DNA from 4 places in the Microcystis flos-aquae FACHB-1344 genome. Region 2 is predicted to be linked to each of the others. Evidence: predicted binding sites of a transcription regulator. Region 2 holds the regulator's gene; each other region holds the start of a gene.

Region 1 (9,216 bases), on a different contig from region 2:
CCTGTTCGAGCAGCGTCGAGTCTAATTCAGAATCAACCCGGGTGAATTTCACATCGGAGTATTCTCTTTCTAGGAAAGGAATAAAGTAATTAGTATCGATGAAAGAATCAAAGAAAAGGATTTCTAAACCTTGATTTTTGTAGAGTTCAACGTAGGTGGATTGGCTACGAGGATCGGTACAGTAAAAAACTCGATTTTCGTGGCGTTCTTTATGGCGTTCTAGGTAGGCTTTGAGAGTAGTATAACCTTCCTGTTCGATCGCTTCTAGGGGAGTTTTCGCCGTTGCTTCTTGCCATGCGTCACCTTCGGCGGTTTGCACTGCCACTTGTACCGGGGTTTCTGGGGGTTTGTAGGTAGTCCGATAGATTAAAATATCTTCTACCTGCTGTTTAAATTTATCCTCTTTCAAGGAACCAAATTTAATAAAAGTTCCCACATCTCCCCAACAACGAATATATTCTTTCGCGTCTTCGTTATAGAGAGATTTGAGGCGATCAGCAATTTTTTTGGCAATAAAATCGGCAATACGGCGAACGGTGCGATCTTTGGTTAAAGCACTTCGAGACACATTTAAAGGAATATCTGGACTATCGATAACTCCTCGCAAGGGTATCAGGAAATCGGGAATAATTTCCTCGCAATGATCGCTGACAAAAACCTGATTACAGAATAACTTTAATTGTCCTTTTGAGACATCCACATCCGGTCTGAGTTTGGGAAAGTAGAGAATGCCATTGAGCAAGAAAGGATAATCGGTATTCAGATGTACCCAGAGTAAAGGTTCTTCTTGGAAAGGATAGAGATAACGATAGAATTCTAGGTAGTCTTCTTTAGTCAGATTTTGAGGAGATTCTTTCCATAAAGCCCGTTGTTGATTAATCACTTCCCCATCAATTTTAATGGGAACGGGCATAAAATCTGAGTAGGTTTTGACTAACTGGCGAATGCGGGCAGGTTCTAAATATTCCCCTTCCTCATCCATCAAAGTTAGGGTAATAGTCGTGCCGATTTGGCTGCGGGAAGAATCGGTTAATTCAAACTCTGGAGAACCATCACAGCACCAATGGACAGGGGTAGCACCTTCTTGATAGGAAAGAGTATCAATCTCTACCTTTTTAGCCACCATAAAAGCCGAATAGAAACCTAGGCCAAAATGACCGATTAAATCGTTGGCTGATTTTTGGTATTTATTGATAAATTCTTCCGCACTGGAAAAGGCAACTTGGTTAATATATTTCTTGATTTCTTCCCCCGTCATCCCGATGCCATTATCGGTAATTGATAGGGTACGATTTTCTTTATCGATGGCGAGATTAATTTCTGGTTCAGGGACTTCTCCTCTCGCTTCTCCTGCTAAAGAAGCCATTTTTAACTTCGAGATGGCATCAACACTATTAGATATCAATTCCCGCAGAAAAATTTCATGGTCAGTGTAGAGGGATTTTTTGATAATAGGGAAGATATTCTCGGTATGAATCGTGATATTACCTTTTTCGAGTACCGTCATACGTTCAATCAGTAAGGGTTTGACTATTCTAACTTTTTTATTCTGCTCGATAATGGCAGCATTGATCACAGAGCGATTGCCCAACTTCTTCTAGGGGGATAACCGTACCGATAAAGGCATTTAACGGCAGCGGGGCTATTTCTAGAACTCGATCGCAAAAATTAGGGGTAAGTGCCAGATTATCGCGGTTATTGATGACTTTTTGACTTTTACAAGCGGTTGGTTGAGATTTGCCGATTGAGCCAGAATTGCAGTAGCTCTACTGTTTACTTTGCAGATATCCCTCAATCAAAATATCGGGATTGAGATAATTAACCGTGACATTTTCTAACTGTAAAGCTTGGCTCATTAACTGGAAACCTAAATCACCTACGGCAGTAGGTGCCTGGATTCCCCCGATGATTTTGGGCGCGATAAAAGCGATAATTTTTTGTACCATGCCCTCAGCGATCGCTGCTGCACTTAAACCGCCGCCGCACTCCCACAGAACCTGACAAAATCCCCTTTGATCAAGATTTTCCATCACTAAAGTGGGTGTCACCGCGGTTAGTTCGATCACTTCCACGCCTTTTGTTAATAATTGTTGCTTAAGCTTGACATTAGAATCAATTTGTGTATAAACAAGCGTGGGAAATTGACTGGTATCCCAAAGATGGGCGGAGGAGGGTAAATCGAGCGATCGAGTCATGACCACGCGCAGGGGATTATGATCGGAGAGGCCGTGAGTGGTTAGGTGGGGATTATCTTGACGGACAGTGCTACCGCCGACGATAATCGCATCACAGGCCGATCGCAATTGATGGACTATTTGGCGAGAAGCGGGGCTAGTAATCCAAGTGCTATGACCGCTAGTAGCGGCAATTTTGCCATCGAGAGTCATGGCATATTTGAGAATACCGAAGGGTTTTTTAGCGGTGATGCGATGGATAAAACCCTGATTGAGTTGACGACATTCGGACTCCTCCACTCCCACCAGCGTCTCGATACCTGCCGATTCTAATCTTTGAATGCCTTTCCCCGCCACCAAGGGATTAGGATCGATCATCCCCACCACCACTTTTTTAATGCCCGCTCGCATAATTGCCTCGCTACAGGGTGGAGTACGTCCATAGTGGTTACAGGGTTCAAGATTGACGTATAAAGTGGCACCACGAGCTTTTTCTGCTGCCTGTCTCAGGGCGAAAACTTCTGCATGGGGTTGTCCGGCCCCTGGGTGAAAACCTTCACCGATAATTATACCCTCTTGAACGATCACAGAACCGACCAAGGGATTAGGAGAAGTCCGCCCCAAGGCTTGCCTAGCAAGGGTTAGACATCTTTGCATCATTGTGCGATCGAATTCTGTTGCCTGGGTCATGGTTTATTTCTCCAAATGAGGGGAGACTTTTCAGTGATCAGTGATCAGTAATCAGTGGGAATTATAAATTATAAATTATGAATTGGGAGACAGGGGTGATGGGGTGATGGGGTGATGGGGTGTGGGGTAGGGCTGATTCATTCTCCGAATCTAATTCTTTTTTTTGCTACCTTTAATCGCTTATGAGGTAAGCAAAGCACGACGTTTTGAAAAATTTTCAGATATTTATTCCGATAAATCGACTAAAAACGTTGCCAGATAAGGATTTGAGAGAATGACATTTGAGAGAATGAAACGACACTAGGGTGTGGGGAGAATAAATAAAAATAATCTCCTGAATACTGACTCGGAGAATACTGACTCGGAGAATACTGACTCCTTACCCCACAGTTAACTTTACTTTTGTCCAACTACTTATTATTTTAAAATGAAATGTATCAACGAATACAGAAATCTCAGATCAAAAAAACAAAGATCGAAAAACATTGACTACTCACACATCAAGATAAATCCCTAGGTGTTTGGTCTTCTGAAATGATTGACCCCTGTTCCTAGGATTTAGCGGTTGAACGGACATAATTGCTCGGTAATTATTTTCAATAGTAATGAATCGACCTACTAACTCAACAAAGTAAACGAATTAACGATGAAACGAATTGCTCGAAAATCCGGGGAACTTGTCGGTTTGTTACCGAAAATTAACCCTGTCTGGTTAGCCTGTGTTCCTTTGTCCGCGATTATTTTTGTGGTTTGGAACACGGCCGTACAGGCCCAAGATGCGAAACCCTTAACCCCCGAAGATGTCCAAAACGCCCTCAATACAATCTGGGTTTTAATTGCCGCCATCCTCGTGATCTTTATGAACGCGGGTTTTGCGATGCTAGAAACGGGATTCTGTCGCCAGAAAAATGCCGTTAACGTTCTCGCCAAAAACCTGATCGTTTTCGCCCTCTCCACCATATCATTTTGGGCGATCGGTTTCTCCCTGATGTTCGGGTCTGTCAGTAACGAATTTTTCGGTACAGGAGGTTGGTTCCTCAGCAGTAGCGATCCTGCCACCTACGCCATGCCGAAATATTTGCCCACTTCGGTGTTCTTCCTGTTCCAAGTCGCTTTCGCGGGAACGGCGGCAACCATTGTATCTGGGGCCGTGGCAGAACGGATTAAATTCGTCGATTTCCTCGTTTTTAGCTTAATTATCGTCGGTATCATGTACCCGATCACTGGTCACTGGGTTTGGGGTGGCGGTTGGTTAGCTGACCTTGGTTTTAAAGACTTCGCCGGTTCGACGGTGGTTCACTCGGTGGGTGGTTGGTCTGCTTTAACCGGGGCGGCAATTCTCGGCCCGAGAATGGGCAAATACATCAACGGTCGCACCAGTGCCTTACCCGGCCATAACATGAGTATTGCGACCTTGGGTTGTTTAATTCTCTGGATTGGCTGGTTCGGTTTTAACCCCGGTTCTACTTTAGCGGTTAATGAAACTGTCCCCTATATCGCTGTCACCACTAACCTCGCCGGGGCCGCGGGTGGCATTGCCGCTACCCTTACCGCTTGGTTCAAAGATGGTAAACCCGACCTTTCGATGATTATTAACGGTATTCTGGCTGGTTTAGTGGCCATTACTGCCGGTTGTGATGGTGTATCCTATTGGTCGGCGGCAATCATCGGTTTAATCGCCGGCGTAGTCGTGGTTTACTCGGTGTCTTTCTTCGATAACCTGAAAATTGATGACCCGGTGGGTGCCACTTCCGTTCACCTCGTCTGTGGTGTGTTGGGAACTTTAGCCGTCGGTATCTTCAACAAAGATGCGGGTTTAATCACCGGTCAATTCCAACTGTTTATTAACCAAATTATCGGAATTGTGGCAGTAGGGGCATTTACCGTGATTGTTAGTGGTATTGTTTGGACAATCCTCAAGGCTACCCTCGGTATTCGTGTTACTCCCGAAGAAGAATTGGAAGGTCTGGATGTGGGTGAACACGGAATGGAAGCCTATAGCGGTTTCGTCAAGGAGTCCGATATCGTTGCCGGCGGCTATTATGCTTCCAGTGTTGACATGGAAACGCCTAGCACTCGTTAGGGTAATAAACATCCGGCAGAAATGCTACCCATAGCTAATATTGGCTAATATTTAGCAGGGATTGACGAACTGGCGCGTACACGTTTACCATAGAGGAGTCCAGGTGAAAACCCCAGTTAGCAAGCAACCTCTATACTGATAAGTTGCCAATACGATAACTAAGCAATGACGTAACATCCAAGCGTGGTTTTAGTCGATAACCAAGACAGCACGTCAGTTCATGCGTCTAAAACCAAAGGTTTTAGACTTTGGGAGATACCCCCTCTTTAAGAGATTCTCTTAAAGTGCATTGTTAATGTATGTTAACAAAAAAGTATCGGTAAACCTTGTAAAGATAGATTAACTTATCCCCGACAAAGTTAAAGAGAAAAGGAAGAAGGCCTCGCCCCGATGCGATCGGTGGCTATAATTGCCTTCTAAACCTTTTCTCTTTCGGTTTTTGTCTCTTTACGGACAGAAAAAATTAATCTTGCTACTAACCACCAACCGACAATGAAAAAGATCGTAGGAATAACCATGCTTTTGCTGGGACTGGGATTCAATTTCGGAGTTGCCCCGGTTTTTGCGGAAACCGTCGCCGCCGCTCCCCCCAATCCGATTAGTGCTGGAGATACAGCTTGGATGCTGATCTCGTCGGCTTTAGTTTTATTAATGACCCCCGGACTGGCTTTTTTTTATGGGGGTTTAGTGCGTTCCCGTAACGTCCTCAACACCATGATGATGAGTTTGGTGGCCATGGGCGTCATCGGTGTAACTTGGGTGCTTTGGGGTTATAGTCTCGCTTTCGATGTCACCCCGGGTAAAAGTGGTTTTGGCGAGGGAATTGAAGCTTTTATCGGGGGACTAGATTGGATTTTTCTCAACGGTGTCACCGCCGCCGCACCTGACGATATCGGTTATGCACCCACCGTTCCCCATCAAGTGTTTATGGTCTATCAGATGATGTTTGCGATCATCACCCCGGCTTTAATTTCGGGTGCGATCGTGGAACGGGTCAACTTTAAAGCCTATTTTTGGTTTTTACTGCTTTGGTCCACCTTGATCTATTCTCCCCTAGCTCACTGGGTTTGGGGTAAGGGTTGGTTGGCAGCCACTGGGGCGCTGGATTTCGCTGGTGGAACCGTTGTTCACATTAGTTCCGGGATTTCCGCACTGGTGGCCGCCTGGATGATCGGTCCGCGGCGTAGTTTTGGTGTCCAAACCTATGCACCCCATAATGTGCCGTTTGTTCTCCTAGGTATCGGTTTACTCTGGTTCGGTTGGTTTGGTTTTAATGGTGGTAGCGCGCTTTCCTCTAGTTCCCTAGCCACGACAGCTTTTGTTAATACCACGATCGCCGCTTCGGCCGGTGGTTTGACATGGATGCTTATAGAATGGATTTTACGGGGTAAACCGACGGCGATCGGTATTGCTAGTGGATTTTTAGGGGGATTAGTGGGTATTACTCCCGCTGCCGGTTATGTGCTGCCGATCGGGGCGATTCTCATTGGTTCGATCACTGCCCTTACCTGTTTTTTTGCGGTTAGTCTGCGGGCAAAATTGCGCTTTGATGATTCTTTGGATACCTATCCTGTCCATGGTGTCGGCGGGACAATAGGGGCGCTGCTTACGGGGCTTTTTGCCACAAAAGCAGTTAATCCAGTCGGAAATGATGGTTTATTTTTTGGGAATCCGGGGTTACTGTGGACGCAATTTGTTGGCGTTGCCGCTACTTATATCTTTGCTGCCGTGGGTACTTTTGTTATCCTGAAAGTTCTCAGTCTATTTATGGAGCTGCGGGTTAAACCGAATACGGAAGCAGAAGGGTTAGATGTTCCTGAACACGGAGAGGAAGCCTACGGACAAGAATTCGAGTTTGGTAGCAGCTTTTCCTACCAAGAAAATTCTCCGACCACAAATCCTCGAGAAAATTATTAGCGATTCCAATCAGCTATCAGTCTGGCTAACAGAGGCGAAATTTCGTCTCTGTGAAACTGGGCTAAAAAATTCCGTTTTTGGTCGTCTTGTCTCTGTCACCGGGGATTGTGAGCCTGTCCGTCGCTGGCCAAGAATGCTCGATCGTTATTGTCCAGAGATTCTCCAAGACCCAAAAACTCTCCGCCAAGGCCGCATGAGTAGCGATCGCTAGGGAGGATCAAGTTTTATCTAGATGGGCAAAACAGCAAAAAATTAGCGATTCCTACTGACAATAATCAAGAATTTTGTAAGCCAGCTAACTCAGCAATTGTGTAGGTGGGTCTGCCTTTAACTTCCTCGTAAATTCTGCCGATATATTCTCCTAGTATTCCGATGCTAATTAGCTGCACAGAACCCAGAAAAAATATAGCGATCATAATCGTGGCAAAACCCGTGATCGGTGAGTCGGGTTGCTGTAAACGCCAATATAATACTAACAGAGCCATAATCAAAGATATCAGGGCAGAAAATAATCCTAGATAGGTGGCAAAACGTAAGGGGACACGGGAAAAAGATACTAGGCTATTAATAGCTAAAGATAATGATTTGCTAAAGGTATATTTTACTTCCCCAGCAAAGCGCGCATCCCGCTCAAATTTAACCGCAGTTTGTGGAAAGCCAATCCAAGCGCGCAACCCACGAATATAACGATTTCTTTCTGGGAGAGAATTTAATAGATCTACCACCTGACGATCCATTAAACAAAAGTCTCCTGTATCGGCGGGAATATCCACATCGGCTAGTCTTTTAAGCAAACGATAAAAGAGATAGGCCGTCAGTTTTTTAAACCAACTTTCTTGTTTTCTTTTGGTTCTTTGGGCATAAACTACTTGATACCCCTCTTGCCATTTTTCAATCATTTGGGGAATTAATTCGGGCGGATCTTGCAGGTCGGCATCCAAAACAATAATTACTTGTCCTCGGCAAAAATTAAGTCCAGCAGTTACCGCCGCTTGATGACCAAAATTGCGGGCGAAACTGATATAACATACTCGTGAATCAGCTTTGTGCAGTTCTCGCAGCAGTTTTAAGGAACTATCTTTACTACCATCATTTACTAGGATTAATTCTACCGCCCCATCTAAATTATTCATGATGGCACTCACCCGGCGATACAGTTCGTCAATAGTTTCTTCCTCGTTATAGATGGGGACAATCAGGGAATATTTTAGCATTTGCATAATAATATTTGACCAGTAATTGATTGAAAAATCTGACTCCTAACTCAGAGAATTCTGCCGTCAATCTCTTTACTTAGCGAAGAAAATCTTCGATCGCCTGTCCCGTCTCTTTTGGTGCTTCTTCTGGTAAAAAATGACCGCTGGCGATCGCCTGTCCGGTGACTTGATTAGCTCGCTGCTGCCAAAGAGCGATCACATCGTATTGACGTGCAATGAAACCTTTTTTTCCCCAAAGAACCAAGAGGGGAGAGGAAATTTTCCGGTCTAAATCCTGACGATCATGCTCTAAATCGATGGTAGCGGCGGCCCGATAATCGGCACAGGTGGCGGTTATCGTGCTTAAATCTCGAAAACAACGCCGATATTCCCCCAAAGCTTCCTCTGTAAAAGCGCTAAAATCTCGACCCCAACTTTGCAAGCAATGTTGCAGATAATAATCGGGATTAGCGGCGATCAGGGTTTCGGGAAAAGGGGAAGGCTGAATCAAGAAAAACCAATGATAGTAGGCAGTGGCAAAAGTTTTATCAGTCGCCTCGTACATCGCCATCGTTGGTGCTATATCGAGTAAAACGATTTTTTTGACCTTTTCGGGAAAATCAAGGGCGAGACGGTGGGAAACTCGCGCCCCTCGATCGTGGCCGATTAGATAAAACTCCTGATAACCAAATTTTTCCATCAGCAACACCTGATCGAGGGCCATCACCCGCTTGCAGTAATTGCTAGAATCCTCTAGGGGTAAGGGTTTATCGCTATCCCCGTAGCCCCGCAGATCCGTGGCGATCACCGTAAAATTGGCCGCTAATCGGGGGACGATTTTATGCCACATTTGATGGGTTTGGGGATAACCATGGAGCAAAAGCAGCGGAAAACCGCGCCCACCTTTGATACCATTGATAGTAATGCCATTAACTTCTAGTTGAAATTTCCGAAAATTTGTCAGCATTTTTGCCTCCTGTCACCTTGGGGAAAGATAATTGCATCATCAGGTAAAAGTGACCCAATCAGTAAAGTTTTTTCACTATAGCTCCTCAAGCCGCTGCTTTTCTGGTAGATTAAAACCATTGGGTTGCTCAAAAATCAACGAGTTAAGCAGTAATTTGATTATGATCTCGATTATCTATTCCGATGAATT
Region 2 (9,216 bases):
AGGGCAACCAAAGGTCTATGCTCACTTCTTCAATTTGCTCTAACACCTCTTTTCCCCAGCCTGTAAGCGTTTCTCTCAACTCCTCTTGTGTTCGCTTCTCTAGAATAGCTATTAGTTTTCCCGTATCTAAATTTACTAAAACCGCACAGTAATTTTTTTGCCCTTTGACTAGAGCAATTTCATCAATTCCTAGTCTTTTTAATTCCGATAGGTCTGGCTCTGTAATTTCTTCGGCGATGTCCTCTATCATTCTTTGAATCTCTTCTTCCGTTACGTCATTTCTTCGGCTAACATTTAAAATATCTCCTGATTTTAATTGTTCGAGTATATTCTCGGCTAGTCTTTTCGTATAGGTTCGTTTCTTGGCGACAAAATCTAACTCTTCGCTAAAGGGTTTCTGACAATTATCGCACTTAAATTGACGACGATTAACTTGTAGGTACACTGGTTGTCCTGAGATTGGTAAATCTTTGACTAAATGTCGATGATTTTGGTGGAGTTTATCGCTCTCTAACCCACAACGAGGACAGATTGCTTTTTGATTTTTCGATTCGATTCGGAAAACTATACCGATATTTTCTAGGTGTCGATAGCCTTGAATACAGGTTTCTTGTAGGTTCAAAAATTTGTCAAGTATCATAAGTAAAATAATCTCGTTTTTGGCAATTATATCAAATCTTAACTCAATTGTCTATCTTTTGGCATTAACCTGTTTGTGCTTTAAGTCGTTCCCTGTATGGATTTCAGCTACTTTTGAGCTTAGGTACTCTCATCGAATTTTATTTTAAGTTAATTATTTGCATAACAATTCCCGAAGAGCCGAGATTTGGAAATTATTTGAAGCGAAGTAATAGGAATACCAGCTTTATCCATATCCAAAAGTTATACTAAATCCTGTTGAGAAGGTGTAGAATAGGCGTTGGGTTTCATGCTTCAATCCAACCTAAGTTCTATAAAAATTATCCGTAAACCCAAAAAAAGGAAGCTGAATCATGAAAATTACTATCGATATTCCCGATGAATTGCTTCAACATTACAACTACAATAATATTACCCGTGAAATTTTAGAGGCTTTGGTGGTGCAGGCCTACCGAGCGGAAAAAATCACCAGTGCCGAGGTCGGAAGTATTTTAGGTCTATCTTCTCGTTGGGTGGTGGATGCTTTTTTGAAAAACCATGATGCCGATTTACATTACGATGAAGTCGATCTAGACAGCGATCGCAAAACTCTTCAGCAACTTCGCAACAAACACGATCATAGTCTTTTTTGATCGTCGTTTCAATTAAATTGAAGATAGATTTCGCCTTTGATATCCCCTTAATAAGGGGGGCGCTGATCCCCCCTTGATCCCCCCTTAATAAGGGGGGCGCTGATACCCCCTTGATCCTAGGGTTGATTCATAGTAGGGTTGATTCATGAATCAACCCTACTACCCTTAATAAGGGGGGTGCTGATGATTTTTAACACCTACCTACTTAAAACTACATTCCCATAATTTCGTAACCGGAATCTACATAAATAATCTGTCCGGTAATACCACTAGCAAGATCACTGGCTAAAAAAGCGGCCGTATTTCCCACTTCAATTTGTGTCACCGTGCGATGTAAAGGAGCGATTTCTTCCACATGATGGATCATATCAAGAATTCCCCCCACGGCCGAAGATGCCAAGGTGCGAATTGGACCGGCGGAAATACCATTAACTCGGATCTTTTGGCCACCTAATTCGGCGGCTAAATAGCGAACACTCATTTCTAAACCAGCTTTTGCCACCCCCATTAAATTATAGTTAGGAATTACCTTGACACCACCGAGATAGGTAAGAGTGATAATACTTCCCCCTTCCGTCATCAAAGGTTTAGCCGATCGAGCTAGACGGGTTAGGGAAAAAGTGCTAATATCTAGGGATTTAGTGAAAGCTTCCCGAGGGATGGCGGTAAAATCGCCCGTTAAACCCTCTTTATCGGCAAAAGCGAGACAGTGAATCAAAATATCCAGTTTGCCCCATTTTTCCGCCACTGTAGCGAAAGTATCTTCTACCTGTTGGTCATTTTGGACATCGCAGGGGACATAAAAAGCGGGATTAAGTTCATCGGCCAATTCTCGCACCTTTTTCTCAAAGCGGCCTTTTTCGTCGGGGAGATAGGTGACACCGATATTCGCACCAGCTTGATGGAGTTGTTGGGCAATTCCCCAAGCGATCGAGCGATTATTGGCAATTCCTGTCACTAGGGCGTTTTTTCCCGTTAAATCTAACATAGTTCTCGTTTCTCTTACAAAAATCTCCCCAATAGCCGACCCCAGCGAGATTCGGTATAATAGGGATACAGATAACGGGGCAGCAATGATCACCCCTCCCCCATTGTCTGGCAAAAAGCGCCCAAAACTTTTCCCAGTTTAGGGAGCGGTTATGTTTAATAGAGGTGAAACTCGTTGCATAATAAAAACAATTTTCCCCTTTTTTGGATGTGAGATGGACTTATCCCTAATACAAGACAAACCCCTAGCAGATGTGTTCCGTCGAATCGGCAGCGGCAATTTCCCCCCGGTGGTGGAATTGTTCGAGCGTGGCAAAACGATCTTTTTCCCGGGAGATCCCGCCGAAAGAGTCTATTTTTTGCTGAAAGGAGCCGTTAAGTTGTCGCGAGTCTATGAAGCGGGAGAAGAAATTACCGTGGCTCTACTGCGGGAAAATAGCGTCTTTGGTGTGCTATCCTTACTCACCGGCCAGCGATCGGATCGTTTTTATCATGCCGTGGCTTTTACTCCGGTAGAATTACTCTCGGCCCCGATCGATCAGGTAGAAAGGTCCCTCCGCAATAATCCCGATTTATCAATGTTGATGCTGCAGGGGTTGTCCTCGCGCATTCTGCAAACGGAAATGATGATCGAAACCTTGGCTCACCGGGATATGGGTTCCCGTTTGGTCAGTTTTTTATTGATTCTCTGTCGTGATTTTGGGGTTCCCACCACCGATGGTATCCGGGTTGATCTAAAATTGTCTCACCAAGCGATCGCAGAGGCGATCGGTTCTACCCGCGTCACTGTCACCCGTTTATTGGGAGAGCTGCGGGATCAAGAAATGGTCTCAATTTACAAGAAGAAAATTACCGTCCATAATCCCGTCGCTCTCAGTCAACAATTTACTTAAATTCTGGATGACTAGCGCTTATATTTTGGTTTTGGCCATCGTGGTTTTAGGTGGTCTGATAGCGGTGATTGGCGATCGCATAGGGAGCCGTATCGGTAAGAAAAGGATGCGTTTATTTAATCTGCGTCCGAAACAAACCGCAACTTTAATGACGATTGTAACGGGAATTTTTATCGCCGGCTCGACTTTAATTGTCTTGTTTGCTTCTAGTAAATCCCTGCGTCAAGGGGTTTTTGAACTGGATCGTCTTTTAAATGAACGTCGTGCCGCTATTAAGGATTTGGAAAGTCAGGTAAGAAAAACCACCGAACAAAAAAATCAGGTGGAAAAGGCGTTAAAAACGGCTAAAAGTGAACAGATAGCTGTGCAGAAACGTCTAGAGGTTCTTAACAAAAATTATCAAGCTTCTCGTCAACGTTTGCGATTAGTTTCGGGACAGTTAGAAAAGTTTCGGAAGGAAGTGGCTAATTTAAATAATGAACGAGTTATTTTAACTAATCAAAAGGCACAGTTAATCAGTCAACGGGATCAATTGTTCCAACAAAAATCAATTCTTTCTAGTCAAATCAATCAACTACAAACCACCGTTCAAGTTAGAGATAAAGAGTTGGCTAATCAACAAAATTTATTAACAATCAGACAAGCGCAACTTCAACAGTTGGAAACCCAACAAAAAACCCTACAGCTAGAAATTGATCGCCGGGATCAACGCATTGGAGAACTCGATCGCTCGATTGTGGATAAAAATTTGGCTTTGGAACAGCGCGAGGGAAAATTAAAAGATTTAGAAACCCAAATGGCTTTTCTTAAGCGGGAAGTGGAAGTTTTAGAGCAATACTATCAAACCTATCAAGAATTGCGAGAAAAACAAATCGCTATTTTCCGGGGACAGGTGTTATCTTTTGGAGCTTTTCGTATTGTTGATCCCCAAGCTATTGTCACTGTTATTGATAAGTTATTGCGAGAAGCGAATATGAATGCTATCCGTGCCACCCAACCGAATCAGCCTAATTTTGACCAGCGTTTAGTTAAGATCACAAAAGCACAGGTAGAACAGTTAAGTCAACAATTACAGGACGGTAAAGAATATGTGGTGAGAATCCTTTCAGCAGGTAATTATGTCTTAGGAGAAACCGAGATTCGTGTCTTTGCTGATGTGGTTCCCAATCAAAGAGTTTTTGAGGAGAAACAGGTAATCGCTGCCGTTTCCATTGATCCCCAAAATATGACAGAAGAAGACCTACAAAAGCGGTTAGATTTACTCTTAGCTTCGGCTCAATTTCGCGCTAGAAGTGCGGGAGTTTTAGGGTCAATTCAGGTGGAAGATGGTTTATTAACTACGGTAGTTAACTTTATTGGTCAAGTCAAAAAGTCGGGTAATTCTATCGAGACACTTGAGGCGATTGCTGCTAGTAAAACTAATACGGCTGGACCTTTAACTTTGCGTTTGGTAGCGGTAAAAGATGGTAAAATTGTTTTTAGTACGTCCTCTTAAAAGATAGCTAAAGTTAGGAGTTGAGACTAAAATCAATTCCTTCGTAAATATCAGCAAGATTTAAGCTAATTCCTAAAGAATCTAGAGATATAATTCCCCTGGCTGGGGTGTATTCTTGTAATAACCAATTATTTTCTGAGGTTTTGCTATAGGATTCTATTAGTATCTCCCCTTGACTGACGAGAAGATATTGGTTTAATTGGGGTATAGAACGATAATAACGAAATTTATCACCCCGATCATAACCAGAGGTGGAAGGAGATAAAACTTCGATAATTAGGCAGGGATTTAAAATTTCATCGTTGCGATTATCACTAAATAATGGTTCCCCGGCAATAATCATTAAATCTGGGTATAAACCGCGATTATATTGGGGTATCCATAGTCGCAAATCACTGGGAAAGACTTCATAAATAGTTTTCCTTAAAGCATTGTCTAACAAGCGAATTAAATTGCGTACCAGTCGATTATGATTGATGCTTCCCCCTGTCATCTCGATAATTTCTCCGTCGTGATATTCGTGTTTAACCTCGGCTATGGTTTCTAAATTACGATATTCTTCTAAGCTGAGGGTTTTGGTAGGAGATCGAGTTAGCATTTTCTCTGTCACAGAATTTTTAATCCTCCTGATTATAACCTAGATCACATAAAAAAGGTTATGATTCATAAATTATTCCTCAATTAAAATCAATTCCTTCGTAAATATCGGCAAGATTTAAGCTAATTCCTAAAGAATCTAGAGATATAATTCCCCTGGCTGGGGTGTATTCTTGTAATAACCAACTATTTTCTGATGTTTTGCTATAGGATTCTATTAGTATCTCCCCTTGACTGACGAGAAGATATTGGTTTAATTGGGGTATAGAACGATAATAACGAAATTTATCACCCCGATCATAACCAGAGGTGGAAGGAGATAAAACTTCGATAATTAGGCAGGGATTTAAAATTTCATCGTTGCGATTATCACTAAATAATGGTTCCCCGGCAATAATCATTAAATCTGGGTATAAACCGCGATTATACTGGGGTATCCATAGACGTAGATCGCTCGATTGAAGACGATAATTAGTTCCTCTTAAAGCTAATTTTAGCAGGACAATCAGATTAATGAGAATACTATTATGATTGATGCTTCCCCCTGTCATCTCGATAATTTCCCCGTCGTGATATTCGTGTTTAACCTCGGCTATGGTTTCTAAATTACGATATTCTTCTAAGCTGATAGTTTTGGGGGGAGATGAAGTCAACATTTTTCCAGATTAGAGATTCTTTTATTTAATCATAACACAATTAATGCTACCCATTTAATTCTAATTCCCCTTGGAGAAAATCAATAAATTGTCTAGCAGTTCTTCCCGAGCGCCCATTATGTTGGGTTGCCCATTGTTTGGCACGAAATTCTAATTCTTCTAAGCTAATTTTTAATTTAGCTAAACTGGCTAAATGACGCACTATTTCCAAATATTTTTCTTGATTAGCCGGTTCAAAAGTGAGGGTTAAACCAAAGCGATCACTAAAGGATAATTTTTCTTGTACTGTGTCCCAATTATGCACTTCATCACTATCTTTTGGTCGGGGTCGATCCGCAAAAAATTCTCTGACTAAATGTCGGCGATTAGAAGTGGCATAAACTACGACATTTTTCGGTCTAGCGGTGACGCTTCCCTCTAAAACAACTTTTAAAGCTTTAAAAGCTTCATCATCTTCTTCAAAGGATAAATCATCGACAAAGATAATAAATTTTTGGGGCAAATCTCGCAAGATTTCAATAATTAATGGTAGGTCTTTTAACTGCGATTTTGCCACTTCAATTAAGCGCAATCCCTGACTATGATATTTTTGCAATAATCCCTTAACCAGAGAGGATTTTCCTGAACCACGGCAACCATAGAGTAAGACATTTAAAGCGGGATAACCTGCTAATAAAAACTCAGTGTTTTTAATCAAGGTTTTCTTAGCCATTTCATAACCGACTATGTCTTGAATCTGCACGGGATCGGGATGATTAATTCCTTGTAATCTGCCTTCTTGCCACCTTAAAGCTTGATAACGGGCAAAAATTCCTGTACCACACTCACGATAATAATCGGCTAGAGCTTCGACTAATTCCGTCCAATCTAAACTAGAATGGAGGAAACTTTCTAATTTATTGTCCACTTCCCAAGCGGGGAAAATTAGAAATTTAATTTGTTCAAAAACTGTCGAATTACTTAAGCTATAAATGCTAGAGTTATAAAGAGATTGGAGGATAGATAAATCCTGTTTAACGCCATTAATTAAAGATTCGGGTAACTCCCAAACACTTTTTTTCTGTACCTGTTGACTAAAGGGATTATCATCTAATAAAATTTGTTCGATTAGAAAATCATTCCAACTGATATTTCTGGATGCTAAAGCTTGAAACAATTGACCATAAGCTTTGAGAAAATCGGCAACATTATCCGTAGATAATAGGGTAATAAATGCCTGGCCAATAGCATTATCAAAAACCCCTTGATACAAAACTAACAAGCTGACTTTTTTGTAAATTTCAGAGTTCATTTTTAATTCTCCACTAATAACTAAGATTTCATGGCCGCCTTTTTGCAATTTCTAATCCGATTTAATAATTGCCGCCTTGTAGCCGAGGGAATGCCAATCAGTTATTATACTAGCAAGATAGGGCGATATCTGCAACATTAAGGTTAAAAAGGGAGAAATGCCTACCGACTAATTCTTAGGATTTCTTGAATTGATTCTCGATAAAATTGATAACTTATAGCAGTTATCTTCATGGTGAGGTGCAAAGTTTTCGTTTTGGGGAGACGGTCGATGATACCCTGTCAGGTTACACATCATCTTGAGGAGAAACGCTATATTTGATAAAATTTAACCAATCTTGGATTTCCTGTCCTAACCAGAGACATTCATCCTCGCGGAGATTCTGACCGATCAGATAATAATTTTTAGCCGTCCGCAGACGAATCTGATAGTTACCTTCTGTGCCATTGCTATGGAGAAAAATACCCCATAAATCTTGAGTTCTGAAGGCAAATTTTTGGTAGATAAAATTGAAAACTTTATATTTAATTAAAACTTCTTGAGGTGTAAGAATTAATTGCATCTCACGCAAACAAATAAAACCAATTAGAGCTACAATAAAGGTAAGAATCGGGGAGATAAAGACAGTGACAGTAAGGACAATCGCCAAAGACCAGAGGGTAGCTGCATCGGAAGGTAGCTTAATTTTTGGGGGTAAATTAATCTCTAAATTATCCCGGTGTTTAGCGATACGGATGGAACTGTGGGGAGGTTTTGGTAATTTCTTAGGATCGATTAAACTTGATGCTTGGCGATAGTAGGGATGTTGGAGAAATTTCAGAGCTTCTCTGGCACTTTTAAACCGCTTTTCTACCGCTACATCGGTCATAGTTTCTAACCAATCGATTAAATCATCATCAATTGTCACCCGTTGGCGAAATTGAATTTTAGAGTCGCGGTGGGGCAATTCTATCGGGACAATTCCCGTCAATAAATGAATTAAAGTCATACCTAAGGCATATAAATCAGAACTGGGAACCGCCCGGCCCCAAAATTGTTCTAGAGGTGCATAACCACTCGTTCCCACCACAGTAAAAGTAACTCCCGTCACTGCACCGCGGGACTGGACTGCCCCAAAATCTACTAAATAAACGTTATTTTCCGAGTTAATAATTAAATTACTAGGTTTAATATCTCGATGTAATACTGGGGGCGATAATTCGTGCAAATAAATGAGAATTTCGAGAACTTCTTCGGCAATAGTCCGAATTACCGTAGCGGTGAAACGTTGCCCCCTTTCTAAGCGCTCGCTTAGGGATTCTCCCGGTATATAATCTTGTACAAGCACAAACCAAGGAATCCCGTCACCTTGATTTTTATCGAGGGAAAAATAATCGCGATAGCGGGGAATACGGGGATGATGGAGAGAAGCTAAGACGGCTGCCTCCCGTTCAAATAATTTTAATTCTTCCCACTCCATCTGGGGACTAAAAGCGAGGAGTTTAATAATTACCGATTCTTGGGATAATACATCTATAGCTAACCAAGTTTGACGACCGATAGCGGTATTTCCTAGGCGTTGTTGTAGTTGGTAACGTTCAGCTAAAAGAGAATCAGAAGTAAAGGTCATAGTGGCTTTTCCCTTATTTAGGGTCTGCTGAAAAAGTTTTTCCTGGGGACAGGGGTTGGGGGGGCCACACCCCACACCCCACACCCCACCCCTATAACTGATTTAGAAAAACCAACCGTAGGAATGAAGACCTTTACCTAAAAGATTCACCCCTAAATAACATACCCAAACCACAACAAAACCACTCGCCGCTAGAATAGCTGGTTTTCTTCCCTGCCATCCCCGGGTAATGCGGGCATGGAGATAAGCGGCAAACACTAACCAAGTGATTAGCGCCCAAGTTTCTTTCGGATCCCAACTCCAATAGGAACCCCAAGCTTCATTCGCCCAAACCGCCCCGGCGATGATACCGATAGTGAGAAGGGGAAAACCGAGACCAATGACCCGATAACTGATATTATCGAGGGTTTCTGCCAA
Region 3 (8,687 bases), on a different contig from region 2:
CCCAATCAGTCGCATATTGTCATCCACCACGGGTAAACCACTAAACCGCTTTTCGGCCAAAATTTTTACTGCTTCGGACAAAGAAGTGTTAGCGGTGACGGTGATGGGATTGGGAGTCATGATATGGGCAACTGTTTTCGTCATCTTAGCGACCTGCGACAATAATGCTTTCTCTCTCCATCTTATCATTAGGGTAATCAGTCACCGCTTAATTATGACTATTCTTCAATCTTCGGCTGAGAAAATGGTATAACATAAAAAGGAAATGGGATATTAATTTAGTTAGTTGACAAGGAAAAATAAAAATGATCGCTCAACCTCAATACCCAGAAAGAATGACCCCGGAAGAGTATCTAGAATGGGAAGCTACCCAGGAATTGCGCCATGAATATATTGATGGGGAAATTATCGCCATGACTGGGGGTAGTCTGCCCCATAATGATATTACCTTGAATTTTTACAGAACTTTATATTCTCATCTCCGTCCGCGAGGCTGTCGGGTGAATGTATCTGATGTGAAAGTACAAGCTAATAATAGTCGTTATTTTTATCCCGATTTGGTGATTAGTTGCGATTTTAGGGATAGAGAATCTCGTAATTTTATTCAACATCCACAAGTGATTATTGAAGTGCTTTCCCCTAGCACAGGAAACTATGATCGCACCAAAAAGTTACAATATTATCGTCAGATTGCCAGTTTACAAGAATACGTTTTAGTCGATACCGAATCGAGCAGTGTTGAGGTTTATCGCCGCGGTGAAGATAAAATTTGGTTTTACTGCGCTTATAGTCAAGGGGAAGAAATTATTCTATCTAGTCTCGATTTTCACTGTGCGATCGAGTTAATCTATGAAGGGATAAGTTTCGATTAAAGAAAGTTTACAAACAGGTCAAATATTACTAAACTTAAAATAAATACGTCCCGATTGTTTCGATAAATTCTATGTTACCGCCCCTATTAGTCCTTGATCCCTTGTTAGAAAACTGGTTACGAGAAGATCTCGGTAGAGGCGATCGCACCACCCAAGCAATTTTCTTCGGTCATGCTAAAATTGGTCAAGCTAGTTGGATTGCCAAGGAAGCGGGAGTTATTGCTGGTTTACCCGTAGCTGAACGAGTTTTTCAACTGCTTAACCCCACTATTCACTTTACCCCCACCGTTGCCGAAGGGGAATTCTGCCCTAAGTCTAAAGTTATTGCCGAGATAGAAGGTTCCTTCGATGCGCTGTTAATTGGGGAAAGAGTCGCTTTAAATCTTGCCATGCGCTTGAGTGGAATTGCTAGTGCCACTCGTCAGTATGTGGAGAAAATTGCCGATTTATCGACAAGATTGGTGGATACCCGCAAAACTACCCCCGGATTGCGAATTTTAGAAAAATATGCCTCCGGTATCGGTGGCGCTATTAACCATCGTTTGGGGCTAGATGATGCAATTATGATTAAAGATAATCATATTCAAGCAGCAGGCAGCATTGAGGAAGCAGTGCGTCGTGTACGGCAAAATATGCCCTATCCTCTCACAATTGAGGTAGAAACCAGCCAATTAGAAGAAGTGAATCAGGCCCTGCAGCAGCAGGTAGAGATCATTATGTTAGATAATATGGATTTAGAGATGATGCAAACTGCTGTGGAGATGATCCGCAATTTTAATAGTAAAACCAAAATAGAAGCATCGGGAAATATTACCCTCGATCGCATTCGCAACGTTGCCGAAACAGGAGTAGATTATATTTCCACTAGCGCCCCGATTACCCGTTCTACTTGGTTAGATATTAGTATGAGAATTGATTAAAAGGCCATATCAGTGATCAGTAGGTAGTGGGGTAGTGGGGTAGTGGGGTAGTGGGGTGTGGGAAGAATAAATAAAAATAATCTCCTGTCTCCTGTCTCGGAGTCTCCTGACGACCGACTCCTGACTCCTAACTCCTGACTCCTGACTCCTATCTCGGAGTCTCCTGACTCCTATCTCCTATCTCCTATCTATTGTAACCTCGATCGCATCGCCAATATTTAGGTGTAATTGCTTTTGAGCGCTACCACTATTGACGGCAATTTCTAACCCCCCGTGACTACCGATAAAAGCGACTATTTCCCCCCAAGGAACATCACTGTAGGTGTTTTTTGCGGGGATAATTTTTGGACCCAACTGCACCGACCAATTTTTTCCCTCTAGGAGATAATCGGGAATATTGCTGATTAAATTGCCGAAAATGTCAATATATTGAATTTGACCCCTGATTTTATCTTCCTCGATTTGCGGAACAGCGATCGCTAATTGTTGCAAGCTATCGGGATCAATAATCTCACCTAACATTTCTAGGGGTACTCCCCGGGACAAATAAGCGGCCACAGGAGCAAAAATATCACGACCATGAAAAGTAGTGCTAGGGTTAGGGGTGCGCCAATAGGAAGAATTATTGAGATTAACGGCAGATATAGCGGGAGATTGGCTTAAAATGCCACTAAATAAACCATTATCTGGCCCGACTAAATAACCACCGGCAAAACGAATCCCTACCCCGCGTCTTTTGCTTCCTACCCCCGGATCTATAACTGCCAGATGAATAGTGCCTTGGGGAAAGTATTGATAGGCATTCAGGAGAATAAAACGACCAGCGTAAAGGTCTTGGGGCGAAATTTGATGATTCAGATCGATCGTGCGAGCATGGGGGGCAATTCCCGCGATTACTCCCTTGATAATGCCCACATAACCGTCTCGTAGTCCAAAATCGCTAGTAAGGGTTATCAGTGCCTGTTCCGTCATTGACTTGTCACTAAGGTTGCCAACAGCTTTAATAAATCTTAACGCTAAATTCAGTAGCTAAAGATACAGTTTCCCAAGGAGAATGTTATGATTTAGATATAAGGTAAGTTAAGTCGCTCAAAAGTCTGTCCACCATGAACAAAAATCGTCAGCAAGTCCTAACACAGGCCACCGTGGCCCATAGGGAAACACTCCGCAGAAATTTACAACACCGACTGGAAGTAGCTAGAGCGCAGGGAAATGAGGCTCTAGTGCGTCAATTGGAAGCAGAGGCGGCCTATTTGCACCTTCGTTAGATTTAATCGGTGTTTAGTCATAGTCTAGTTGTCGGTTTCTAGTGATCGGTATGCCGATCACTTTTTTTTGGGCGAATTTTTTTTAAAAAATTGCCGATATCTCCACTGGCAATCCCTAAAATAGAAGGAACAGCAGTTTAGAGATCAAATAATTATGGCTTTTTTCCGGCAATATATCGCTCCGCTCCTGACTATCTTCGTGTTTTTAGTTGCTCTGGTTGCCACCGGCATCCGGATTTTTTTACCGGCAGATTTAGCGGCACCCGCTCCGATCGAGCCATCCCTGGGCATAATTTTCTCTTATCCTTGGCATGGCTAACCTTCCCGAAGATTATCGGCTGCGACTGGGAAACCCGAGCGATCGCTATCTACTAATTAATTTTCTCACCCGCAGCTATCAAGAATTTTTTCCCGAACAAAAAAACCTCTCCCATCTAGCTGATACAGTCAGACAGTTTTTTTGCCTCGATACTCCCCTGTGGATCGTCGAAGGACAACAAACGGCGATCGCTTGTCTCTGGATGGGGAGCGCCGTCGATCAGGTGACAGGCGATCGCTATGGTCATATTTTCCTAATTTACGTCGATCCCCAGCATCGTCGCCAAGGTATCGCCAGCGCACTAATCGATCGAGCTAAGGATTGGGCAAAAAGTCGCGGACAAACCCGCCTCGGTTTACAAGTCTTCATCAATAACGACAATGCTCTCAATCTCTACCAAAATCTCGGCTTTCAAACTCGCTCTTTGCTGATGTTGAAAAATATTTAGAAACTGTCAGGAGACTCCGAGATAGGGTGATAGGGTTTTGGGGTGATAGGGTTTTGGGGTTTTAGTTCAATTTCCCCACTTCCCCACTTCCCCACTTCCCCCCGCAACGCGCACGAAGTGGTCTCCCCAATTCATAATTTATAATTTATAATTCCCACTTCCCCAACCCCAGACATACCTATAGAGATGGCACTGTCAGCATTAATTATTCCTGAGCGAGCCACAAAGGGTAAAATTTGGGAAACACTGCAATACACTGGCAGTCATCGTGGATAAAAACACGCTATTTTATTAACCTATACTAACCGCGCTTTAGGAGTCAGCAGTTTTCATGGATTCCGTGACAACCCTCCAATGTCAAAACCTAACCTGTCTATCCCCGAACGCTCTCACTAATAGATTCTGTGAAAAATGCGGTACTCCTTTAGTTAAGCGCTATTTATGGATGATGGGTGATTGGGTGAGAACCTATTATCATGTTGGCGAGCTAATTGATAATCGTTATTTGGTCAAACAACCACAAATTGTTCTTGATACTAAACCCGCTCAAGCACCCCAAGCGCCGGACGAACCTCCTAGCTGGATTTCCCTCTACCTAAAATTGTTACCCTTCCATCTCCACATTCCCCAAGTCTATGGCTATATTCCCAGTCCCGATGAACGCTTAAATATGGACATCTGGCTGTTGGAATACGGCACTATTCCCCTCGACGAAACGGGAGAATTAATTTATCCAGAACTATTGCCCACTCTGGCCGAGGTTTGGTCGCAAGCTTCTGATTTAAGGCAAATTCACTGGTTATGGCAAATGGCCAAACTCTGGTATCCCCTTCAGAGAAAAGCTGTGGTCTCTAGTCTGCTTAACCCTTCTCTGACGAGAGTGAATAATCAGCTGCTGCAATTGCTAGAATTAAGCAAAGACGAGGCTACCGCTCCCAATTTACGAGATTTAGGGGCCCTGTGGGCCGGTCTGATGCCGACGGCAGCCGCTAATATTCAAGATTTTCTCGCATCCCTGACCCAAGAGCTAGAATCCGGTGATCTCGATCGCCCGGAATCCCTGATCGCTATCCTCGATTATGCACTACAGCACTACGGTGGAGGTCAAGAACGCAGCTATGAGATTTTTACCCGCACCGATACCGGTCCGCTGCGGGAACACAACGAGGATGCCTGTTATCCCCCGACTAATCAGGCCATAACCCTCGCTCATGGTCAAAATCCCCTGGCGATTGTCTGTGATGGCATCGGCGGTCAGGAAGGGGGCGAAATCGCTGCTCAATTGGCGATCGAAACCCTGCCTAGGGAAATTAATCGCAGTGCCCCCACTGATATGGAAGTCTATCCCGATAGTCACAGTCTTGTCCTCGAACAGGCGATTCGTGTCACCAATGATCTGATCAGTCAACGCAATGATCAGGAGTCAAGACAAGATCGTCAGCGCATGGGTACGACTCTAGTTATGGCTTTTGCCCAGGCCCAGGAAATGTACGCGGCCCATGTGGGGGATTCCCGCATCTATTGGATTACTGCCCACAGTTGTCATCAAGTGACGGTGGATGACGATCTCGCTTCCAGGGAAGTGAAATTAGGCTATCTCCTCTATCGTGATGCCATACAGTATCCCAACGCCGGGGCCTTGGTGCAAGCTTTGGGCATGAGTAGCGCCACTAATCTCCATCCCACGGTTCAGAGGTTGATTATTGATCAAGATTGTGTTTTTCTCCTCTGTTCCGATGGTTTAAGTGATTACGATCGGGTAGAACAATACTGGGACAGTGAAATTGTGCCTCTTTTGCGAGGAGAGAAAAATGTAACCGCCGTGGGGGAAAGTTTATTACAACTAGCTAACCAGAAAAACGGTCACGATAACTCCACCATCGCCCTAGTTTATTGTCGGGTAGTTCCTGCGGCTGAACCTATCAGGCCTTTAGTTTATGCTCAGGCCAAAGAACAAATTATTCCCGATCTTAATGACCAAGATTTTGATTACAGCGGGGACACCTACCCCGGAGAAGAAGTGGTGACAGCAATACCCACTCCCCCCCCCGCATCTTCTTCGGTTTCTAGTCGTACTTCTCCCCCCGCACCCACTAGGGTTTCACCCCTAGTCGTAGTAGTGAGCGCTGTCGGTGTTCTCGGTTTGCTGGCTGCGATCGCTTGGCAATTCCTGAGTCGTCATCCCGCTTCCAATCCATCGATTTCTCCCGCACCTGTCACCAGTCCGAGTCCCACGACCGGGACGACACCTTCCGCACCTGTCACCAGTCCCACGACCGGGACGACACCTTCCGCACCTGTCACCAGTCCCACTCCCCCCAATGCTTCCCCTAACTAGGGTTGGCTGAAAAAGTTTTTCGTGGGGACAGGGTGTGGGGTGTGGGGTGTGGGGTGTGGGGTGTGGGGTTTTACCTGACGATTAATCGGCTTGTCGGGGGTTGCCAGAGCGAGTTAAGATAAAATGCCCGATTAACTGCCGAGTCTATCCTATGGTTGATGCTGCGACGTTCTCCTCCGACACCTCCGCGATCATTGATGCCTTTGAAACGCCTCTAGAGTTTAACTTTCAACTGCCAGATCCCGAAGATGAAACCATCCAAGATCATGACTTTCAGCAGCAACTGGATTCTTTTTGGAAAGTTTGCGATCGCTTTGATTTGCAAACGGAAATCTGGCGGGGGCGAATTTTGCGAGCTATTCGCGACCGGGAAAAGCAAGGCGGTGATAGTCGCGGTACAGGCTTTTTGAACTGGTTAAAACAGCGAGAAATCACTAAAAGTCAAGCTTATGCTCTGATTCAATTGGCTAATAGTGCTGATACTCTCCTGGCAGAAGGACAACTGGATCCCGATAGTATCAATAATTTTAGTAAACGCGCCTTCGTGGAAACGGCCAAATCTGCCCCCGAAATTCAAAAATTAGTCAGTGATGCGGCCCGACAAGGGGAGAGAATTACCCGTCGGGAGGTGAAGCAATTGGCCGATGAATGGACAGCGATGAGTTCAGATTTACTACCCGATGAAGTGAAAGAAAAAGCCAGCGACGGCAGTTTACCGGCGCGTCATCTCGCCCCCTTAGTGAAAGAATTAGAAAAGTTACCCGATACTCATATCGACACTCTCCGTCAAGAAATCGCCGCTAATCCCGATGTGGACACGGTAAAATTAATCACCTCGGAAGCACGCAGTTTAGCCAAATATCTCGATGCGGCGGCCCAAGTACAAACTCTCCGACGGGGTAATTTAGATATCGAAATGGCTCTAGAAGAAGCTTTGCGCGTCGATTGTCTAAATACGGCGGCGGACCTGGTTAAACAAGCCACACAATTAGAGCAAGCCGTAGCTAAACTTTATACTACTTGGAAACGTTTAGGTAGTTTGTCCGATCGCCTCTATGTGGATACGGGAGCAAGTAATCCCCATCTGCGATCGATGTTAACCTGTTTGGAAAGTTTAACCAGTGAAGTGATCGAAGTAGAACTGGATGAAGGTGGACAAAAAATGGTACGTTTACGCATTATCAGCGATGGGGGAAGTTAGGTGCTTTGTTGGGTGTTGGGTGTTGGGGTGTTGGGGTTTTAGTTGAAATTCCCTCATTACCCTATTCTCCCATTCCCCTAACGGCTTGCTGCTATAATCTCTGAATATCCTCAACTTTTATGAAAACTTATTAACAGATAATTGACTTTATGCTAAAAATCAAGGAAAAAAAACAAATAATTAGCATCGGTTCCATAACTGCGGCGATCTTGCTCAGTTTAACCCTAATTCCTGCCGCTATAGCCAAGGATGTCCTTCTGAGATTGGGCATTGTCCAACGTTTTGGCGATGAAGCCAAGGAAAAATTAACCCTGAGTAGTACCAGTGGTGATAATCTCACCCTGCGCGTGGTGGGAGAAGATGGCCAATCCCAAACCCTGCAAACCAATCGCCTACAATTAGAAGTTATTCCCCGTCCTCTCGCTTCTCCCATCCTGCAAGAAAAAGTCATTTTGAGCGACCACGCCACCTTTGAAACCGCCGAAAATAGTGCCAAAAATTGGGCAAAAATGGGCATTAAAGTGGAAATTACCCAGCCCGGACGCTGGCAGGTTTGGGCAAAGCGAGAAGTTTATGAAAATCCCCTAGTGCGACGTTGGTTGCTGACCAGTTTGCAAGCCAAAGGCTACAATCAACCCTATATTAATAGTGTTTTACTCAAAGAAAAGCCGCAAGTTTCTTTCCAAATCAACGGGGTGCGCTATTTTCCCAAAGAATTAGAAATCGAGAGCCAAAAAAACCTGATTCAAGTCACCCATAGCCCCGATCAGTTACGTTTGTACGGGGGAACTATGCGCCTACAGCCCAACGCCTACGGCACTTTTACCCTAGTTAATAACGTTCCCCTCGAAACCTACCTGCGCGGGGTTGTACCCCACGAAATCGGTCATGATGCCCCGGAAAGCGCCACCCAGGCGCAAACTATTATCGCCCGCACCTACGCCCTCCGCAATCTCCGCCGTTTTCAAGCCGATAATTACGAACTCTGTGCCGATACCCATTGTCAAGTTTATTATGGATTGACCGGAACTAATCCCCGGGCTGATCAAGCGATCGCGGCCACGCGAGGCCTGGTTTTAACCTACCAAAATGAGTTAGTGGATGCCCTTTATTCCTCTACCACCGGCGGAATAACTGCCCTCTTTAGTGATGTTTGGGATGGGGAGGAAAGACCTTATCTCCGGGCAGTGGTGGACTCCCCCAATCGAGTCTGGGATCTCTCGAAACAATCTCTCGCTAATGAGACAACTTTTCGCCAGTTTATTAATCTTAAAGATGGTTTTAATGAGACGGGTCGACGGGTTTTTCGCTGGCAAAAACA
Region 4 (5,652 bases), on a different contig from region 2:
TAGTAGTTATTGCGATCTCCTGTAGCTCGTGTTGAGAGTTAAATAGAGCAAATTATAAATTATTAAAGCAAAATCGATGAGAACCATTCCCTTAACTTTAGAACAGCTTATTTAAGCAGTACAACAATTGTCGCCTGATCAACGAATTGCGATCGCCTGATCGGGTAGAGAACAGGGACGTATTGCCTAAGACGGATAACAGAAGGTAGGGGTAAGTCACGACTCCCTGATCACTAAATTTTGATAAGCTAAGAGACAGTTAATTATAATTTCGTCGTCAATCCTATGATTTTGCCAGGTAGTACCGTTCGAGTCACCAATCCCGATGATACCTACTATAAATTTGAAGGTTTAGCCCAGCGTTTAAGCGATGGGAAAGTGGCCGTTCTTTTTGAGGGGGGTAACTGGGATAAGTTAGTTACCTTTAATCTCTCGGAATTAGAAGAAGTAATTATTGCCCCCGCTAAAGGCAAAAAATAACCATGCGTCCACCCTTACCGCAATTAGCCACGGATAACCGCCATCCCGATCATATCGCCGAAGTTATCGAGACGACGACGACCGAGTTTTTAGCGCAATGTTTGGAACCAGAGGAGTTAAATTTTCCTTTTATGCCCGCTTTTGGTAGTTGGGTAAAAGCCTACGATGAAGAAACGGGTAATAAGATTTTTGGGATTGTCACCTTTGCCACCACTGCACCGATCGATTCGGTACATCGCGCTAGAGCTTTGGGGTTGTCTTTGGCTGAATTGCGGGAACAACAGCCGCAGATTTTCGCTATGTTAAAAACGGAATTTCGGGCAACTATTGTCGGTTTTGAAACCCTGCCAGGACAATTTAATGGCAATGGTGCCGGGCGAGGTTATATCTATCAATATATTCCTCCCCGGCCTCCACAAATTCATCAGGCAGTTTATCAATGTGAGTCGTTAGAAGTAGTTTATTTTAGTGAACAATTAGACTTTTTACGAATTTTATTACAGGTCAAAAATACTCCCGTGGAAGCTTTGGCAGCTGCTTCTATCCGTCAGATGTATCAATTGCGTCAAGCCGATCGACAATGGTTAGTGAATGTGGGCAGACAGTTAAGTGTTTTACTTAAGGATGATTATGATCGCTTGCGTTATATTCTCAGTCAAATTCATATTAGTCCTTAGATGATTCGGCTTGGCTGATTTTAATTATGAATTGTCTTCTGAGCAATTCTTCAAACTCCGAACCAAGTTAACTTGTGGATACTTTGCACAATTAGCATTCATATCTGGATTGCGGCAAAGCCGATTATCTTCAAGCATTGTAACGGCTAAGATGAGCGGCGGCTATCAACTTCATCCGTCTTTCGGGCAAACCTCAAAAGCCAACTCGTGTCGATAAAAACACACATTGAACTCTGCAAAGAAGTTCATGTGTCCAAGAATTACAGGTATATCTCTCATCTTAGTCCAAGCGAATCCAAGCAGAACAGAAGGGAATTGTGCAATTGCACCAGATACAACCAAACCTCGTGAATTGCTTTGAGCCAAGTTTCCGCTCAAGGGAATGGATACTGTTTGATTTTCCCAGACTGCTCCTAGCTGTAGTCCAATCTCGTAGGGTAGAACATTGACACTGGCACCAGTGTCCAGCAATGCTGTCACTTCTAGAGAACGATCGCCCAGTGTGAGCATTAAAGGGATATATGGCATGATTACTGATCGCCCTAGGTTGTCTCTTCGTTCAGTAAATGAATAGCGTTGTCCATCAAGCATTGGATGTTCCCTTTGCAGCAATCAGAAGCTCCGACAATGCCTGCACTGCTGCGCTATCGGTTTGAGGCGACCATAGCACGGCTTCAGTGGATGCGAGTTGCTCAAGCAGTACATTTTCTCGATCAGGTTCTCTAGTTGGTTCTAGGCTGCATCCCTCTTCTTTGGCGACTGCTAGGAGCAGAAAGTGAATGAGTCGAAGCTTATCTTGGTGAGATAACTGATTAACTGTGGGCAACAGTTGACTGAGTGACATATTGTTGACTCTGGAGAATACTTCTCTCCATTATAGGTTCGATCGTTATCTCCCCCCAGGGTGCGGTTAGCTTATTGGGAACCATGGTCGATATATTGTGCTAAATCTAGATCAGAATCGGTGATAGCCATTATCTACGCCTTAATATAGTCAATCGATCGCTATTTTCTCATTTTATGGAAATCGCACAGCAAAGTCATGTCTCGTTAACCTAGAAATTCAGAGACTAGCAAAAATCCAGTAACCTAGGAAGAAACCGTCACAAGTGAAGACTAGGAGACAATAGACCTATGTTAGAAGCCTATCACCGACACGTTGCCGAGCGAGCGAAATTAGGTATCCCTCCCCTTCCCCTCAATGCCCAACAAACGGCGGAATTATGCGAAATACTCAAAAATCCGCCCGAAGAACTCAAGGGAGAATTGCTGACCCTTAACGAGGTTTTGGAATTATCCGACACCAATCCCTATGCTAACAGGTTATCGATGCTTAGGCCAATGGCGCTTGGTTTATCGCTAAACCGAAACTTGCTAACCGGCCCGATATTCCCCTCCATGCTTTGGTATGTTAGAAACCTGTGTTGTCAAATCAGAATATGAAGAATGAATTGCTACACAACGAAAGCCCTGCTCTTACCCAAAAATGTTATCACCCATGAACACTTTTAATGAATTAGAAGAACTGGAAGCTTTTCAGCGCCGTTTAGAGTCTGCTCGTCTGCGTCGTCGTCAGTTGGAAGAGCAGCGCAGACAACTGGAGAATGAATATACTTCCTACGATACACCGGAAAAACTGAAAGGACTGGCTGAAATTGCCGAGACAGCTACTGAATCACCGACTTTTAAGGCAAAATTTTGCCATTTTTATCATCGAAGAGCGACGAGAACGACAGCAGATATAGTGGAAGGGGTGATCGGAATTACCTTTGGCAGCAATATCCCCTTAGCGATCGTAGCCCTAATTATTATTAAACTCTTAAGGATGCTTCTGGAAAACCGTCTTGATGATTATTGCGCTCAGTTTGGAGAAAACGAACCAGAATCAAGATAAAAACCTAAGATGCCTCATTAACAGATATTTCAGCTTTTTTGAGGGCAATTTGCCATTCTAAGTCAGCTATTTCTCGATCGAGTTCGACAATTTCACTATTAACTTGCTTTAAATCGGCGATAATTTCTTGTTTACTGCGTTTTCTACCGTAGATAGCCAGTTCATCCTCTTGTAATTTCTCAAGGATAGAGTCTAGGGAACCGGTTAAATCGGCCGAGGGACTATCCATAATACCTAAACGCATTAAGACCTGTACCGCTTTGACAACGTCTTGCTGATAAGCTTCTCTAGAAGGGTAATCTTGGGGGTTTTTGAGATTTAAAGCGTCAATGATATTCATATTCCATCTTATGAAGGTTAAATGCGAAACTGTGATTATGTCACACTTAATATACCTCAAGTTTCTGAGAAATTCCCTAAAAGGGATTGCAATATCTTTTATTTTAGAGTAGAAATGCTTGATTGTCAGTAGCGGTTATTGCCTTACAACAATCACAAATTTTTGTCTGTTACAATTTATACAAAATGCCCTGGGATTACCCCGACTGAAAACTCAAATCCGATTAGTGATCACTGATCACTGATTGCTGATAAGATTGTTACGAAAATATAAACACGAAATTCTATAGTTAGCCATGACCCAAAACGGAAGCTCGAAGTCGATCGTTGTCTCTCCCTCGATCCTATCGGCGGATTTTAGTAAATTAGGAGCCGATATCGAGGCTGTGGATAAGGCAGGAGCCGATTGGATTCACGTTGATGTGATGGATGGTCGTTTTGTCCCGAATATCACCATTGGACCCCTGATTGTCTCCGCTATTCGTCCCTATACGAAAAAACCTTTAGATGTGCATTTAATGATCGTGGAACCAGAAAAATATGTGGCTGACTTTGCGAAAGCGGGTGCTGACATTATTTCTGTTCACGCTGAACATAATGCTTCTCCCCACCTCCATCGTACTCTTTGCCAAATCCGCGAACTCGGTAAACAAGCGGGTGTGGTGTTAAATCCCTCCACTCCCTTAGATTTAATCGAATATGTGCTGCATTTGTGCGATTTAGTCCTAATTATGAGCGTTAACCCCGGTTTTGGTGGCCAGAGTTTTATCCCGGAAGTTGTCCCCAAAATCCGTCAATTACGTCAAATGTGCGATGAAAGAGGCTTGGATCCCTGGATTGAAGTGGATGGCGGCTTAAAACCGGCTAATACTTGGCAAGTTCTCGAAGCGGGTGCTAATGCGATTGTAGCAGGTTCGGCGGTATTTAATGCCCCCGATTACGCGACGGCGATCGAAGGTATCCGTAACAGCAAACGTCCCCAACCTCAATTAGCCACCGTTTAATTGCCGCGGGGGTGGGTTAGCTGTTGACTAATTATCTTGCTATTCGCACTAACCCACTCTGCTGATTTGTTCTAAAACCTGCCGCCATAAAACCGAATTAGAGACGGCTAAAACTTCGCTAGAATCAGCTTGTAGGGGATTACCTGACCAATCGCTAATTATTCCGCCCGCACCTTCAATAATCGGAATTAAAGCACAAAAATCGTAGTATTTCAGGTCTGATTCTAGGATTACCATCGCCATGGCAGTGCAGCCAGTGGCTAACATCATATAGTTATAACAATCACCCCCAAAAGCGGTACGTTTACAGACGCTTTGCAGCTGACGAGCGATCGCTTGCTGTCGTTCTGTGATAAACATTAAGGGAGTGGTGGAGGCTAAACAGGCATTTTTTAAGACAAGTTCCCGATCTTGACGGTAGGGATTAACAATCATCTGGTTATTATAAAGACTCGCTTTTCCCTTCACTCCTAACCAGCGATCGCCTAAAATCGGTTGATCGACAATTCCTAAAATCGGTTGATTTTCTGCCACTAGGCCGATTAAAGTCCCAAAAATCGGTAATCCCTTGACAAAAGAGGATGTGCCATCGATGGGATCTAATACCCAATAACGACCACTTTGGGAGGGAATATTGGCTCCTTCTTCCCGAATAACCCCATCTTCAGGCAATTCTCGCCGAATAATCGCCACCATCGCCTCCTCAGCTTCTTGATCGGCGATTGTTACTATTGAGGAAACTTGCTCGAGTTTTGTCTCGGTTTCTAGATGGGGCTGCCGAAAATAGCGCCGGATAATCTCTCCAGAAGTGTCCGCTAATTGATGAGCTAGTTGGATAGTGCGATCAATATTCATGAGGGGAAACAATACAGCAGAATTTAGAAGACAGGAGACAGGAGTAGGGAGTGTGGGAAGTGGGGAGGTGAGGGATTTAGCGGAAATTTGCCTATCACCCTAAATCCCTATTGCCTCTTGCATAGTGCGATCGATATTCATCAATAAAAGTTATCCATACAGGAAAACAATAATATTTATTTATGGTAAAGGGAAGTGGGGAAGTGGGGAAGTGGGGAAGTGGGGAAGTGGGGGATTTAGCGGAAATTTCCCTATCACCCTAAATCCCTATTGCCTCTTGCATAGTGCGATCGATATTCATCAATAAAAGTTATCCATACAGGAAAACAATAATGTTTATTTATGGGAAAGGAGAGATGGGGAAGTGGGGAAGTGGGGAAGTGGGGGAAATTTGCCTATCACC

The links. Region 2 encodes NtcA, which controls nitrogen genes in cyanobacteria. Its sites were predicted from a motif close to TTTGTANCNNNNGNTACAAA; they were not measured.
Region 1: H6G48_RS14630 (ammonium transporter) is a predicted target of NtcA. The motif match lies at 3,296-3,315, and genes of this name have one in related genera.
Region 3: H6G48_RS16505 (SAM hydrolase/SAM-dependent halogenase family protein) is a predicted target of NtcA. The motif match lies at 2,815-2,834, and genes of this name have one in related genera.
Region 4: rpe (ribulose-phosphate 3-epimerase) is a predicted target of NtcA. The motif match lies at 3,557-3,576, and genes of this name have one in related genera.

The regions. Positions count from the first base shown of each region.
Region 1 is NZ_JACJSW010000158.1:2,486-11,701, reverse strand. It holds gene htpG (molecular chaperone HtpG) at 1-1,507, opposite strand, end outside; gene ribD (bifunctional diaminohydroxyphosphoribosylaminopyrimidine deaminase/5-amino-6-(5-phosphoribosylamino)uracil reductase RibD) at 1,767-2,864, opposite strand; gene H6G48_RS14630 (ammonium transporter) at 3,511-4,947, shown strand; gene H6G48_RS14625 (ammonium transporter) at 5,440-6,864, shown strand; gene H6G48_RS14620 (hypothetical protein) at 6,803-7,075, shown strand; gene H6G48_RS14615 (glycosyltransferase family 2 protein) at 7,140-8,078, opposite strand; gene H6G48_RS14610 (alpha/beta fold hydrolase) at 8,158-9,027, opposite strand; gene H6G48_RS14605 (histone deacetylase family protein) at 9,188-9,216, shown strand, end outside.
Region 2 is NZ_JACJSW010000123.1:56-9,271, forward strand. It holds partial or broken gene H6G48_RS10255 (ISL3 family transposase) at 1-640, opposite strand, end outside; gene H6G48_RS10260 (UPF0175 family protein) at 993-1,271, shown strand; gene fabI (enoyl-ACP reductase FabI) at 1,483-2,259, opposite strand; gene ntcA (global nitrogen regulator NtcA) at 2,474-3,151, shown strand; gene H6G48_RS10275 (DUF3084 domain-containing protein) at 3,159-4,646, shown strand; gene H6G48_RS10280 (Uma2 family endonuclease) at 4,660-5,244, opposite strand; gene H6G48_RS10285 (Uma2 family endonuclease) at 5,324-5,899, opposite strand; gene H6G48_RS10290 (ATP-binding protein) at 5,946-7,190, opposite strand; gene H6G48_RS10295 (serine/threonine protein kinase) at 7,477-8,799, opposite strand; gene ccsB (c-type cytochrome biogenesis protein CcsB) at 8,902-9,216, opposite strand, start outside.
Region 3 is NZ_JACJSW010000172.1:28,145-36,831, forward strand. It holds gene H6G48_RS16490 (CBS domain-containing protein) at 1-144, opposite strand, end outside; gene H6G48_RS16495 (Uma2 family endonuclease) at 306-872, shown strand; gene nadC (carboxylating nicotinate-nucleotide diphosphorylase) at 944-1,792, shown strand; gene H6G48_RS16505 (SAM hydrolase/SAM-dependent halogenase family protein) at 1,970-2,764, opposite strand; gene pirA (arginine synthesis PII-interacting regulator PirA) at 2,899-3,060, shown strand; gene H6G48_RS16515 (hypothetical protein) at 3,215-3,379, shown strand; gene H6G48_RS16520 (GNAT family N-acetyltransferase) at 3,372-3,827, shown strand; gene H6G48_RS16525 (PP2C family protein-serine/threonine phosphatase) at 4,159-6,165, shown strand; gene H6G48_RS16530 (hypothetical protein) at 6,317-7,366, shown strand; gene H6G48_RS16535 (SpoIID/LytB domain-containing protein) at 7,516-8,687, shown strand, end outside.
Region 4 is NZ_JACJSW010000230.1:379-6,030, reverse strand. It holds gene H6G48_RS24775 (NAD(P)H dehydrogenase subunit NdhS) at 286-480, shown strand; gene H6G48_RS24770 (HAS-barrel domain-containing protein) at 483-1,157, shown strand; gene H6G48_RS24765 (pepsin/retropepsin-like aspartic protease family protein) at 1,329-1,748, opposite strand; partial or broken gene H6G48_RS24760 (bifunctional aconitate hydratase 2/2-methylisocitrate dehydratase) at 2,292-2,566, shown strand; gene H6G48_RS24755 (hypothetical protein) at 2,656-3,051, shown strand; gene H6G48_RS24750 (hypothetical protein) at 3,056-3,391, opposite strand; gene rpe (ribulose-phosphate 3-epimerase) at 3,687-4,394, shown strand; gene hisN (histidinol-phosphatase) at 4,443-5,249, opposite strand.